4 regions of the Shinella sp. 1A1 genome follow, and region 1 is predicted to be linked to each of the others. Evidence: predicted binding sites of a transcription regulator. Region 1 holds the regulator's gene; each other region holds the start of a gene.

Region 1 (3,047 bases):
GAAAGCCAAGGCCGACATGGACGCCATCGTCGAGCAGAGCCTCCAGAAGGCGGGTCTGTGGAACGAGGTGAAGGATCGCCTGCATGAAAGCGGCACCGGCCTTTCCGGCGGCCAGCAGCAGCGCCTGTGCATCGCCCGCGCCGTCGCCGTCAGCCCGGAAGTCATCCTGATGGACGAGCCCTGCTCGGCGCTTGACCCCATCGCGACCGCCAAGGTCGAGGAGCTGATCCACGAGCTGCGCGCCAACTTCACCATCGTCATCGTGACGCATTCCATGCAGCAGGCGGCCCGCGTCTCGCAGCGCACCGCCATGTTCCACCTCGGCAACCTCGTCGAGGAGAACGACACCGACAAGATGTTCACCAACCCGGACGACCAGCGCACGCAGGACTACATCATGGGCCGCTTCGGCTGACGGTCTCGTCGCCAAAGCCCCGAATGTCCGCGCGCATCAAGGATAAAGCCATGACATCGACCCATATCGTCTCGATCTATGACGAAGAACTGAAGTACCTCTCCCGCCGTATCTCCGAGATGGGCGGCACCGCCGAGCAGATGGTGTCCGAATCCGTCCGCGCCCTCGTCACCGCGGATGCGGCGCTGGCCCAGAAGGTCATCTCGGAAGACGTGATCCTCGACAATGCCGAGCGCCAGATCAACGAGAAGGCCATCGTCACCATCGCCAAGCGCCAGCCGATGGCGGCGGACCTGCGCGAGATCATGGGCACGATCCGCATCGCGGCCGAGCTGGAACGCGTCGGCGACCTCGGCAAGAACACCGCCAAGCGCGTCATCGCCGTGCAGAGCTCGGGCATGCCCCGCAAGCTCGCCCGCGGCCTGGAGCACCTGGCCGAGCTCGCCCTGATGCAGCTCAAGGAAGTGCTCGACGTCTTCGCCACCCGCTCGGTGGACAAGGCCAAGGCCATCCGCGAGCGCGACGACGAGATCGACGCGATCTACACCTCGCTGTTCCGCGAACTCCTGACCTACATGATGGAAGACCCGCGCAACATCACGCCCTGCACCCATCTCCTGTTCTGCGCCAAGAACATCGAGCGCATCGGCGACCACGCGACCAACATCGCCGAAACCATCTATTACATGGCGACCGGCTCGCAGCCGGAAGGCGAGCGTCCGAAGGACGATACCTCGACCTCCGTCGTCGCCGCCGACGTTGCCGACGCCTCCGAGTAAGCGAGTAGGGTTCGACACATGGTGCCCAGAATAGCCGTCGTCGAAGACGAGGAGGCGCTCAGCGTCCTCCTGCGCTACAACCTCGAAGCCGAGGGCTTCGAGGTCGACACGATCCTCTCCGGCGACGAGGCCGAGATGCGCCTGCAGGAGCGCATGCCGGACCTTCTCATCCTCGACTGGATGCTGCCCGGCGTTTCCGGCATCGAGCTCTGCCGGCGCTTGCGCCAGCGGCCCGAGACCGAGCGCCTGCCGATCATCATGCTGACGGCGCGCGGCGAGGAGAGCGAGCGCGTGCGCGGCCTTGCCACCGGCGCGGACGACTATGTGGTGAAGCCCTTCTCGACGCCGGAGCTGGTCGCCCGCGTGCGCGCCATGCTGCGCAGGGCCAAGCCCGAGGTCGTCTCGACGGTGCTGCGCTGCGGCGACATCGAGCTCGACCGCGACACGCACCGCGTCCACCGCCGCACCCGCGAAGTCCGCCTCGGCCCGACGGAATTCCGCCTCCTGGAATTCCTGATGACGTCGCCCGGCCGCGTCTTCTCGCGCTCGCAGCTCCTTGACGGCGTCTGGGGCCACGACATTTATGTCGACGAGCGTACCGTCGACGTCCATGTCGGCCGCCTGCGCAAGGCGCTCAACTTCGCCAATATGCAGGATGTCATCCGCACGGTCCGCGGTGCCGGCTACTCGCTGGAAACCTGACCGGACGAACTTCCTCCCAAGGACGGAAATGGGCCCTTCGGGGCCTGTTTGCGTTTAGGGAGCTTCCGGCCAGCGCTTCTGGCAAAGCCCGAAACCCTCTCCTTCGCTCGGGCCCGTCTCGAGCATCTGCAACGTTTCTGTTTTCCGATGCGTTGGCAGATCCTCGGCACAAGGCCGAGGATGACGCTGACGGAGGTGCGAGGGCCGTCAACAAAAAGGCCGGCGTTTCCGCCGGCCTCTTTTTCTTCATTCCTGTCGCCAGGTCTCAGAACTCTTCCCAGTCATCCTGCGCGAGCGCCGTGTTGCCGGCGACCTGCGGGATGGCGCGGGCCGCGCTGCGCGGGGCCTGGTAGGCGGCACGCTGCGGCTGGGCCTGCGGGCGCATGGCCTGCTGGACCGGCTGCTGGGCGGCCATGGCCGCGGCGCCGGCGCGGAAGCGGGCGACGAGCGCCTTCAGCGTCTGCGCCTCGTCGTTGAGCGCCATCGAGGCGGCGGTGGTTTCCTCCACCATCGCGGCGTTCTGCTGCGTGACCTGGTCCATCTGGTTGACGGCCGAGTTGATCTCCTTGAGGCCGACGGCCTGCTCGGAGGCCGAGGACGAGATCTGGCGGATGAGGCCGTTGATCTGGATGACCTGCTCGGCGATGTTCTCCAGCGCGCCGCCGGCCTTGCCGACGAGATCGACACCCTCGCGGACCTGCACCTCGGAGGTGTTGATCAGCGTCTTGATCTCCTTGGCGGCGTTTGCCGAGCGCTGGGCGAGTTCACGCACTTCCTGGGCGACGACCGCGAAGCCCTTGCCGGCTTCACCGGCACGCGCCGCCTCTACGCCCGCATTCAGCGCAAGAAGGTTGGTCTGGAAGGCGATGTCGTCGATGACGCCGATGATGTTGGAGATCTCGTGCGAGGAGCTTTCGATACCGCGCATGGCGTCGATCGCCTTCTGCACCACTTCGCCGGACTTGCTGGCGTCGTTGCTGGCCGTATCGACGGACTTGGCGGCGACGCGGGCGTTCTCGGCGCTGGAATTGACCTGCGAGGTCAATTCGTCGAGCGCCGCGGCGGTCTCCTCCAGGCTGGCCGCCTGCTGCTCGGTGCGGTGCGAAAGGTCGGCCGCGCCCTTGGAGATCTCGCTCGTGCCGCCGCCGATA
Region 2 (3,047 bases), 590 kb from region 1:
TGCGGCGATCGCCGGCTTCGTGCGCGGGCAGGGCTCCATCTGCATCATCCTCGGCCTTTACTACGGTATCGGCCTTTCCTTCGCCGGCCTCAATTTTGGCCTGCTGATCGGCCTCTTCGCCGGCCTCATCAGCTTCATTCCCTATGTCGGCTCGCTGGTCGGGCTGGTGCTCGCCATCGGCGTCGCCGTCGTGCAGTTCTGGCCGGATTACTGGATGGTCGTGCTCGTCGCCGTCATCTTCTTCTCCGGCCAGTTCATCGAGGGCAACATCCTCCAGCCGAAGCTGGTCGGCTCGCGCGTCGGGCTGCATCCGGTGTGGCTGATGTTCGCGCTCGTCGCCTTCGGCGCGCTCTTCGGCTTCGTCGGGCTGATGATCGCGGTGCCGGCGGCGGCCGCGGTGGGCGTGCTTGTCCGCTTCGGCCTCAGGCGTTACCTTGACAGCGACCTCTATTACGGCAGCAGCAAGCCCATCCTTCTCGAAGAGAGCACGCCGGAAGACGAGTAGACGGCAAGAGTTCAGAGTACCGAGTAATGTCCATGACGTCGCGCAAGACAGCCGAACAGTTGCCGCTGGCCTTCGGGCACGATCCCGCGACGGGCCGCGACGACCTGCTCGTCGCCGAGCCCGTCGATGCGGCGGTGGCGATGATCGACGCCTGGCCGCATTGGCCGGCGCCCGTCGTCATCATCGCCGGGCCGATCGGCTCGGGCAAGTCGCACCTTGCCGCGATCTGGCGCGAGAAGGCCGGCGCGGCGCTGATCGAGGCCGAGCCGGGCAGGGGGGCGGAAGCGGCGGCCGAGCACGGCCCCGTGCTCATCGAGGATGCCGACCGCAAGGGCTTCGACGACCGCACGCTCTTCCACGTCATCAACAATGTGCGCCAGCACGGCCACACGCTGCTCATCACCAGCCGGCTCTGGCCGATGTCCTGGCCGGTCGACCTGCCGGACCTGCGCTCGCGCCTCAAGGCGGCGACGGTGGTGGAGATCGGCGAGCCGGACGACGAACTGCTCTCCCAGGTCATCGTCAAGCTCTTCGCCGACCGCCAGCTCTTCGTCGACGAGAAGCTGGTGGCCTATATCGTCGCGCGCATGGAGCGCTCGCTGGAGGCCGCGCAGACGCTGGTGGAACGGCTCGACCGCCTCGCGCTCGCCCGCGGCAGCCGCATCACGCGGGCGCTGGCGCAGGAGGTGCTGGGGGAAATGGTGGGCGGGGACTAGGGGCGGACTACCCCCCCTCTGCCCTGCCGGGCATCTCCCCCACAAGGGGGGAGATTGGATGGGGCAGCGTCTCGCCCGTCTTTAACGGTACCGATGAAGCACGGCTCTCGCCTCTTGCCGATCTCCCCCCTTGTGGGGGAGATGCCCGGCAGGGCAGAGGGGGGTGCCACACACGATTGTCCCCCGAATTCCACCGCCCCCGATTGACTGTCACAGTTCTGTCGTCAAACTGCGCTAAGCGCTTCGTGGAAAAGCATAAATCCTTTCCCGTTCGAAGCTGCGTCGAACAGGTGGCCAACCGGGCGGAACATCCAATGGATACAGCGACTTCCGATCTTTCTCAGGAAAAGCCCGCCGAGGGCGCGCGCCCCGATGGCGCTTCCGTCGATATCGAAGCGCTGATGGCGAGCCCCGAGCGCTTCATCAACCGTGAATTCTCCTGGCTCCAGTTCAACCGCCGCGTCCTCGAGGAGACGCTGAACACCGCCCATCCGCTGCTGGAGCGCGTGCGGTTCCTCTCCATCTCGGCCGCCAATCTCGACGAGTTCTTCATGGTGCGCGTCGCCGGCCTTGAAGGGCAGGTGCGCCAGGGCGTCGGCATCCGCAGCCCGGACGGCAAGACCTCGGCCGAGCAGCTCGACGACATCCTCAAGGAGATCGACAATCTCCAGATGGAGCAGCAGGCCTCGCTCGCCGTGCTCCAGCAATATCTCGCCAAGGAAGACATCCTCATCGTCCGCCCGACGGCGCTTTCCAGCGACGACCGGGTCTGGCTGCAGCAGGAATTCATCCAGTCGATCTTCCCGGTGCTGACGCCGCTTTCCATCGACCCGGCGCACCCGTTCCCCTTCATCCCCAACCTCGGCTTCTCCATCGGCCTCCAGCTCGAAAGCACGATGGGCAAGGAGCCGATGACGGCGCTGCTACGCCTGCCCGTCGCGCTCGACCGCTTCATCCGCCTGCCGGACGCCGGCGGCGCGATCCGCTACATCACGCTGGAGGATGCCGTCGGCCTCTTCATCGGCAAGCTCTTCCCGGGCTATATCGTGCGCGGCTCGGGTACGTTCCGCATCATCCGCGACAGCGATATCGAAGTGGAGGAAGAGGCGGAAGACCTCGTGCGCTTCTTCGAGACGGCGCTGAAGCGCCGCCGCCGCGGCTCGGTGATCCGCATCGAGACCGACTCGGAAATGCCGGAATCGCTGCGCCGCTTCGTGGTCGGCGAGCTGAACGTGCCGGACAACCGCGTCGCGGTCCTGCCGGGCCTGCTCGCCCTCAACACGCTGTCGGAGATCGCCAAGGCGCCGCGCGACGACCTGAGGTTCGAGCCCTACAATGCCCGATTTCCCGAACGTGTCCGAGAGCACGCCGGAGACTGCCTCGCCGCCATCCGCGAAAAGGACATGGTCGTCCACCACCCCTACGAAAGCTTCGACGTGGTGGTCCAGTTCCTTCTCCAGGCTGCGCGCGATCCTGACGTCCTGGCGATAAAGCAGACGCTCTACCGCACCTCCAACGACAGCCCCATCGTGCGCGCGCTGATCGACGCCGCCGAGGCCGGCAAGTCCGTGACGGCGCTGGTGGAGCTGAAGGCCCGCTTCGACGAAGAGGCCAACATCCGCTGGGCGCGCGACCTCGAGCGTGCCGGCGTGCAGGTCGTCTTCGGCTTCATCGAACTGAAGACCCATGCCAAGATGTCGATGGTCGTGCGCCGCGAGGAAGGCAAGCTGCGCACCTATTGCCACCTCGGCACGGGCAACTACCATCCGGTCACGGCGAAGATCTATACGGACCTGTCCTTCTTCACCTGCAACCCGACCATCGCC
Region 3 (3,047 bases), 1.5 Mb from region 1:
AGGAATGCCGGGCTGATCGTGCCCACTTCCTTCTCCACGCCGGTCTTGTTCGACCAGATGACGAGCGGGGTCTCGTGCTCCTTCTTCATCTGCTCGGCCGAGCCCTTGCGCGAGGCGGTGATGCCCTGCATGTAGCCGGATGTCTTGTAGACCGTGTTGAGCGGCGGCAGGTGGTCGCCGAAGACGACGATGATCGTCTCGCGGTCGCGTTCCTTCGCCCAGTCCATCAGCATCTTGAGGCTCTGGTCGGCTTCCTTCACGCCCTGGGCGTAGCTTGCCAGCATGCGGTTCTCGCGGGCGTCGAGCTTGCCGTCGATGGCGATGTCGGTCTTCTTGTAGCGGCCGTCGTCATAGGGGCCGTGGCCCTGCAGCGTGACGGCGAAGAAGAAGAACGGGTTTTCCTGCGCGTCCGCCTGGCGGATGATTTCCTTCGTCAGCGCCTCGTCCGAGGTGAAGTTGCCGCGCTTTGCCAGCGGCGGCATCTGGTCGACGTCCTTGAAAGCCTCGAAGCCGAAGGCCTTGTAGACGCTGGTGCGGTTCCAGAACCAGCCGGAGAACGGATGGATGGCGCGTGCCGTATAGCCTTCCGCGCGGAAGAACGTGGCGAGCGAGGGGATCGGCTTGCGCACATATTGCTGGTAGGGGATGCTGCCGGTCGGCAGGAAGGCGTTGGAGAAGCCCGTCAGCGCCTCGAATTCCACATTGGCCGTCAGGCCGCCGAATTCCGGCGAGAAGACGTTGCCGCTGGCGTTTTCGCGGATGACCGGCATCGGATCGGGCGAAAGCTTGACGTTCTGAAGGCGCGTCGGATCCCAGAGGGACTCGCTCATCACCACGATGACGTCCGGCTTGGAGCGATGCGTCGTGCCGGCCGGCAGGGGCTTGGACGGAATCTTGTCGATGGCGTCGATCATGTAGCCGGCAGGCGCCTGCACGTTCGCCATCGGCAGGTTGATCGCGAAGGCCATGACGAAGCCGTTATGGCGGTAGTTCTCCGCCTGGTCCCACATGATCGGGAAGACCTTCAGCCGGTCGCGCACCCAGGAGAAGTCGTTGTAGTCCATGATGGACACGAAGCCGGCAAGCAGCGGCAGCGTGACGGCAAGGCGCGTCAGGCGCTCCTTCCTGGTCAGCGGGCGGAAGCGGCGCCAGGCGAAGATCCAGAGTGCGATGAGGCCGGCGACCGCGGCGAGGACGGCAAGCGCAAGGCCCGCGGCGGTCCACGGGCGGTCCTGCACCAGCACGGGCATCAGTTCGAGGATCTGGCGGCCGAAAAGCAGGTCGGTCGGATAGAGCGGGTCGGTGAGGAACACCTGCTTCTGCTGCGAGATGACGCCCATCAGCACGACGAGCGGGGAGACCAGCAGCACGGCCTTGTGCTGGCGGCCGATCAGCGCGTCGATGGCAAGATAGAGCAGGAAGAACATGCCGGCGGTCGTCCAGCCGGGCTGCTGGAGATTGGTCAGATAGGCATAGGTCTGCCCGAGCGAGCCACGCGTGATGAGTTCGACGACGACGACGGTGGCAAGCGCCAGGAGAAACGAGACGGCCAGCGAGCGCAGAACCGCCAGCGCCTTGGCATGGCGCGCGAAAAAGCCTGCCTCTGCGGCGGAAATCTCGGTGGCTTCGATTGCCACGGCTGCGGAAGTGAACAGGGCCACGGCCTTCTCCGGGTGTCATAAAACTTTCGTGTATCTGTCATACGGATGTCATCTTGAACAGAACATGAATGGCTTGCCCAACGTTTCCGGCGTGCTTTGGTTCCTTCTGTTGCATTGCGGCAATGGTCGCGAACCCCCTGAAAAACGACGGATTTTGCCGAAATCGAATGCAAACCGGCCGCCGTTCATTCCCAAAACGCCAGCCATGCTCTAAAGAGCGTATCGACCGTCCGTCGTTTCCTTAGGCATCGCGCGGGAAAGGCGGACACGAGCAGGAGACGGGTCCGCAGACATGACTTCCGAGACTGAAAAGACCACGCTGCGCATCGCTGTCGCGCAATTGAACCCGACGGTCGGCGACATTGCCGGTAATCTCGCCAAGGCGCGCGCCGCCCGCGAGGATGCGGCCCGGCAGGGCGCCGATCTCCTGCTCCTGACGGAACTCTTCATCTCCGGCTATCCGCCGGAGGACCTCGTGCTGAAGCCAGCCTTCCTGAAGTCCTGCCGCCGGGCGATCGACGACCTTGCCGCCGATACGGCGAAGGGCGGTCCCGGCGTCGTCATCGGTTTTCCGCGCCAGGACGAGACCGGGCGATACAATGCCGTCGCCGTGCTCGACGGCGGCAAGGTGATCGCGGTGCGCGACAAGGTGGACCTGCCGAACTACGGCGAGTTCGACGAGAAGCGCGTCTTCGATCAGGGCGCCATGCCCGGTCCGGTCAATTTCCGCGGCGTGCGGCTTGGCATTCCGATCTGCGAGGATATCTGGGGCGATCTCGGCGTCTGCGAGACGCTGGCCGAGAGCGGCGCGGAAATCCTGCTGTCGCCGAACGGCTCGCCCTATTATCGCGGCAAGGTGGACATGCGCCATCAGGTCGCCCTGAAACAGGTGATCGAGACCGGCCTGCCGCTTCTCTACGCCAACCAGCTCGGCGGGCAGGACGAACTCGTCTTCGACGGCGCGAGCTTCGCCTTCAACGCGGACAAGACGCTCGCCTTCCAGATGAGCCAGTTCGAGGAGACGATCGCGCTCACCACCTGGAAGAAGCACGGCGCTGGCTGGGTCTGCGATGGCGGGCCGATGTCGCGCATTCCCGAGCGGGAGGAGGCGGATTATCGCGCGTGCCTCCTCGGCTTCCGCGACTACGTCAACAAGAACGGCTTCAAGAATGTCGTGCTCGGCCTTTCCGGCGGCATCGACTCGGCGATCTGCGCGGCCATCGCCGTGGATGCGCTCGGCGAGGAGCGGGTGCGCTGCGTCATGCTGCCCTACCGCTATACCTCGAAGGACTCGCTGAAGGACGCGGCCGATTGCGCGAAGGCGCTCGGCTGCCGCTACGACATCGTGCCGATCGAGGCGCCGGTGAGCGGCTTCCTCTCTTCGCT
Region 4 (3,047 bases), 590 kb from region 1:
GCATCCGCGCCATCGAGCAGAAGGGCGTGCCGGTCTATCATCCCGATGTGCGGGTCTTCGAGATCCGAGACCGGGAGGACAGGCTGGTCGCCATGTTCCTCGGCGATTATTTCGCCCGCTCCTCCAAGCGTTCCGGCGCATGGATGAGCTCCTACCAGAGCCAGCATCGCCTGCCGCTGCCGAACGGCGCTGTCGGGGAACTGCCGATCATCTACAATGTCTGCAATTTCGCCAAGCCCGCGGAAGGCAAGCCCGCGCTGCTGTCGCTCGACGATGCGCGCACGCTCTTCCACGAATTCGGCCATGCGCTGCACGGCATGCTCTCCAACGTCACCTATCCCTCCGTCTCGGGCACCGGCGTCTCGCGCGATTTCGTGGAGCTGCCGTCGCAGCTCTACGAGCACTGGCTGACGGTGCCGGAAGTGCTGACACGCTATGCCGTACATTACCGGACGGGCGAGGCGATGCCGCAGGCGCTGCTCGACAAGGTGCTGGCCGCCCGCACCTTCAATTCGGGCTTCGCGACGGTGGAGTTCACCTCCTCGGCGCTGGTCGACATGGCGTTCCATACGCGCGGCCCCGTCGAGGACCCGATGGCGGTGCAGGCGGAGGTGCTGGAAAAGATCGGCCTGCCGGCGTCCATCGTCATGCGTCACGCGACGCCGCATTTCCAGCATGTCTTCTCGGGCGACGGCTATTCGGCCGGCTACTATTCCTACATGTGGTCGGAAGTGCTCGACGCCGATGCCTTTTCCGCCTTCACGGAAACGGGCGACGCCTTCAATCCGGTCATGGCGGAGCGGCTGAAGACCTACATCTACTCCGTCGGCGGCTCAGTCGACCCGGAGGACGCCTACAAGGCCTTCCGCGGCAAGCTGCCGAGCCCGGAGGCCATGCTGGAGAAGAAGGGGCTGGCGGCCTGAGCCGGCGCCTGGCGCTCGCTCTGCCTTACACGACTTCTGCCGTGACCGTGCCTCCACACCGACGTCATCCTCGGGCTTGGCCCGAGGATCCGCGGCGGCACCCGAGCATGGATGGTCGGGTCAGGCCCGGCTATGACGAAGCAGAGGGGGGAGCGGGCTGCGGATAGGCCGGATAGAGCGCGGCACCATGAACGCGCCCCTCGTCATCCTCCCGTCACCAAAGCTTGGGTGAAACGTCATCGTCCCGTTACCGGACTGACATGCCGGAGACTCATGGTCTGCCCGTCTTTTCGCGGGCTGGGCCGGAGGTGGCATGGCGATCGTTCCCGAGGCGCTGACGCGGCGCTCGTTTCTGCTGACGGCGGGCGCCGGCGCGCTGGCCACGTCCTCGGCGCTGGCGGTTCCCTATTATGCGCGGCGCCATGGCAGCCCGGCCTTCTCGCATGGCGTCCAGTCCGGCGACGTGGATTGCTCATCGGGCGTCGTCTGGGCGCGGGTCGACCGGCCGGCGGAGGTGACGCTGGAATATGCGACCACCGACAGTTTCATCGATGCGATGCGGGTGCCGCTGCAAACGGCGACGGCGGCCTCGGACAATACGGTCAAGGCGATGCTGCAGGGGCTGCTGCCGGATCAGGACATCTTCTACCGCTTCACGGCGGGCGATCCCTATTCCAGCCATCTCGTCTCCGAGCCCATCGTCGGGCGCTTCCGCACCGCGCCGATGCGCAAGCGGTCGGTGCGCTTCGTCTGGTCGGGCGATACGGCGGGGCAGGGCTGGGGCATCGACGATGTCGGCATGAAGACCTATTCGACCATGCTGCGCCACGAGCCGGATTTCTTCATCCATTCGGGCGACACGGTCTATGCCGATGGGCCGATCCCGGACGAGATCAGGCTGCGCGACGGCGGAATCTGGAAGAATCGCATCGTCACCGACGAGAAGCGCAACGTGGCGCGCACGCTGGAGGAATTCCGCGGACAGTGGAAATACAATCTCCTCGACGACCACCTGCTTTCCTTCAACAGGGAATGCCCGACCTTCTTCCAGTGGGACGACCATGAGGTTCTGAACAACTGGTCGGCATCGAGCGATCTTTCGGGCGACCGGCGCTACCCGGAAAAGGACATCAAGGTCTACGAGGCGCGTGCGCGGCGCGCCTTTCACGAGATGACGCCGATCCGCTATCTGCCCGGCGAGCCCGGGCGCATCTTCCGCAAGGTCGCCTACGGGCCGCTGCTCGACGTGTTCTTCGTGGACCTGCGCTCCTATCGCGGCCCCAACCGGGGCGGCACCGAGAACGACCTGTTCGGCCCGCGGCAGGCCGCGTGGCTGCGCCGCGAGCTTGCGGCCTCCCGTGCCGTCTGGAAGGTGATCGCCTGCGACATGCCGCTCGGCCTCGTCATCTGGGACGACTATGCCAATCGCCTGGGCTATGAGGGCGTGGCGGACGGGTCCGACGGCCCGCCGACGGCGCGCGAGCGGGAGATCGCCGACCTCCTCTCCTTCATGCGCGACAATGCGATCCACAATGTCGTCTGGCTGACGGCGGACGTGCATTATACGGCCGCCCACCGCTACGACCCCTCGCGGGCGAAGTTCCAGGCGTTCGATCCGTTCTGGGAGTTCGTTTCCGGGCCGCTGCATTCCGGCACCTACGGGCCGCATCCGCTCGACATGACCTTCGGGCCGGAGGTGCGCTTCATCAAGTCCTCCGCCGGCGGCGCCGACAGCAACCTGCCGCCCTCCGCCGGCCTGCAATTCTTCGGCCTCGTCGACATCAGCGGAGCGAGCGAGGAGATGACCGTGCGGCTGATGGACCGGGAGGACCGGGAGCTCTGGCGCGTGGTGCTGCCGCCGGTCCGCTCGTCGTGAGGCAACAGAGTTGCGGCCCGCCCCTTTCGCATTTGCGGAAAAACATGTATGAGCCCGGCCATTGAAGACGGCGCCCTCGTTTTGCGCGCGCCCCTGAACCTCAGAGATTACAACCTATGTCCATCCGCAATATCGCGATCATCGCGCACGTCGACCATGGCAAGACAACGCTCGTCGACGAGCTTCTCAAGCAGTCCGGCTCGTTCCGTGAAAACCAGCGCGTCGCCGAACGCGTCATGGACTCCAAC

Evidence for each region. Region 1 encodes PhoB, which activates phosphate uptake and scavenging genes when phosphate is short. Its sites were predicted from a motif close to TGTCATNNANCTGTCAT; they were not measured.
Region 2: a site for PhoB is predicted at 1,430-1,446, ahead of ACZ48C_RS03700 (RNA degradosome polyphosphate kinase). Genes of this name have one in related genera too.
Region 3: a site for PhoB is predicted at 1,675-1,691, ahead of ACZ48C_RS08470 (LTA synthase family protein). Genes of this name have one in related genera too.
Region 4: a site for PhoB is predicted at 1,125-1,141, ahead of ACZ48C_RS14785 (alkaline phosphatase D family protein). Genes of this name have one in related genera too.

What each region holds. Positions count from the first base shown of each region.
Region 1 covers NZ_AP039671.1:163,023-166,069, forward strand. Annotated here, with positions in the region: gene pstB (phosphate ABC transporter ATP-binding protein PstB) at 1-415, shown strand, start outside; gene phoU (phosphate signaling complex protein PhoU) at 466-1,194, shown strand; gene phoB (phosphate regulon transcriptional regulator PhoB) at 1,213-1,896, shown strand; gene ACZ48C_RS00845 (methyl-accepting chemotaxis protein) at 2,162-3,047, opposite strand, start outside.
Region 2 covers NZ_AP039671.1:750,419-753,465, forward strand. Annotated here, with positions in the region: gene ACZ48C_RS03690 (AI-2E family transporter) at 1-505, shown strand, start outside; gene hdaA (DnaA regulatory inactivator HdaA) at 538-1,221, shown strand; gene ACZ48C_RS03700 (RNA degradosome polyphosphate kinase) at 1,536-3,047, shown strand, end outside.
Region 3 covers NZ_AP039671.1:1,686,439-1,689,485, reverse strand. Annotated here, with positions in the region: gene ACZ48C_RS08470 (LTA synthase family protein) at 1-1,661, opposite strand, end outside; gene ACZ48C_RS08465 (NAD+ synthase) at 1,954-3,047, shown strand, end outside.
Region 4 covers NZ_AP039671.1:3,019,293-3,022,339, reverse strand. Annotated here, with positions in the region: gene ACZ48C_RS14790 (M3 family metallopeptidase) at 1-923, shown strand, start outside; gene ACZ48C_RS14785 (alkaline phosphatase D family protein) at 1,237-2,799, shown strand; gene typA (translational GTPase TypA) at 2,916-3,047, shown strand, end outside.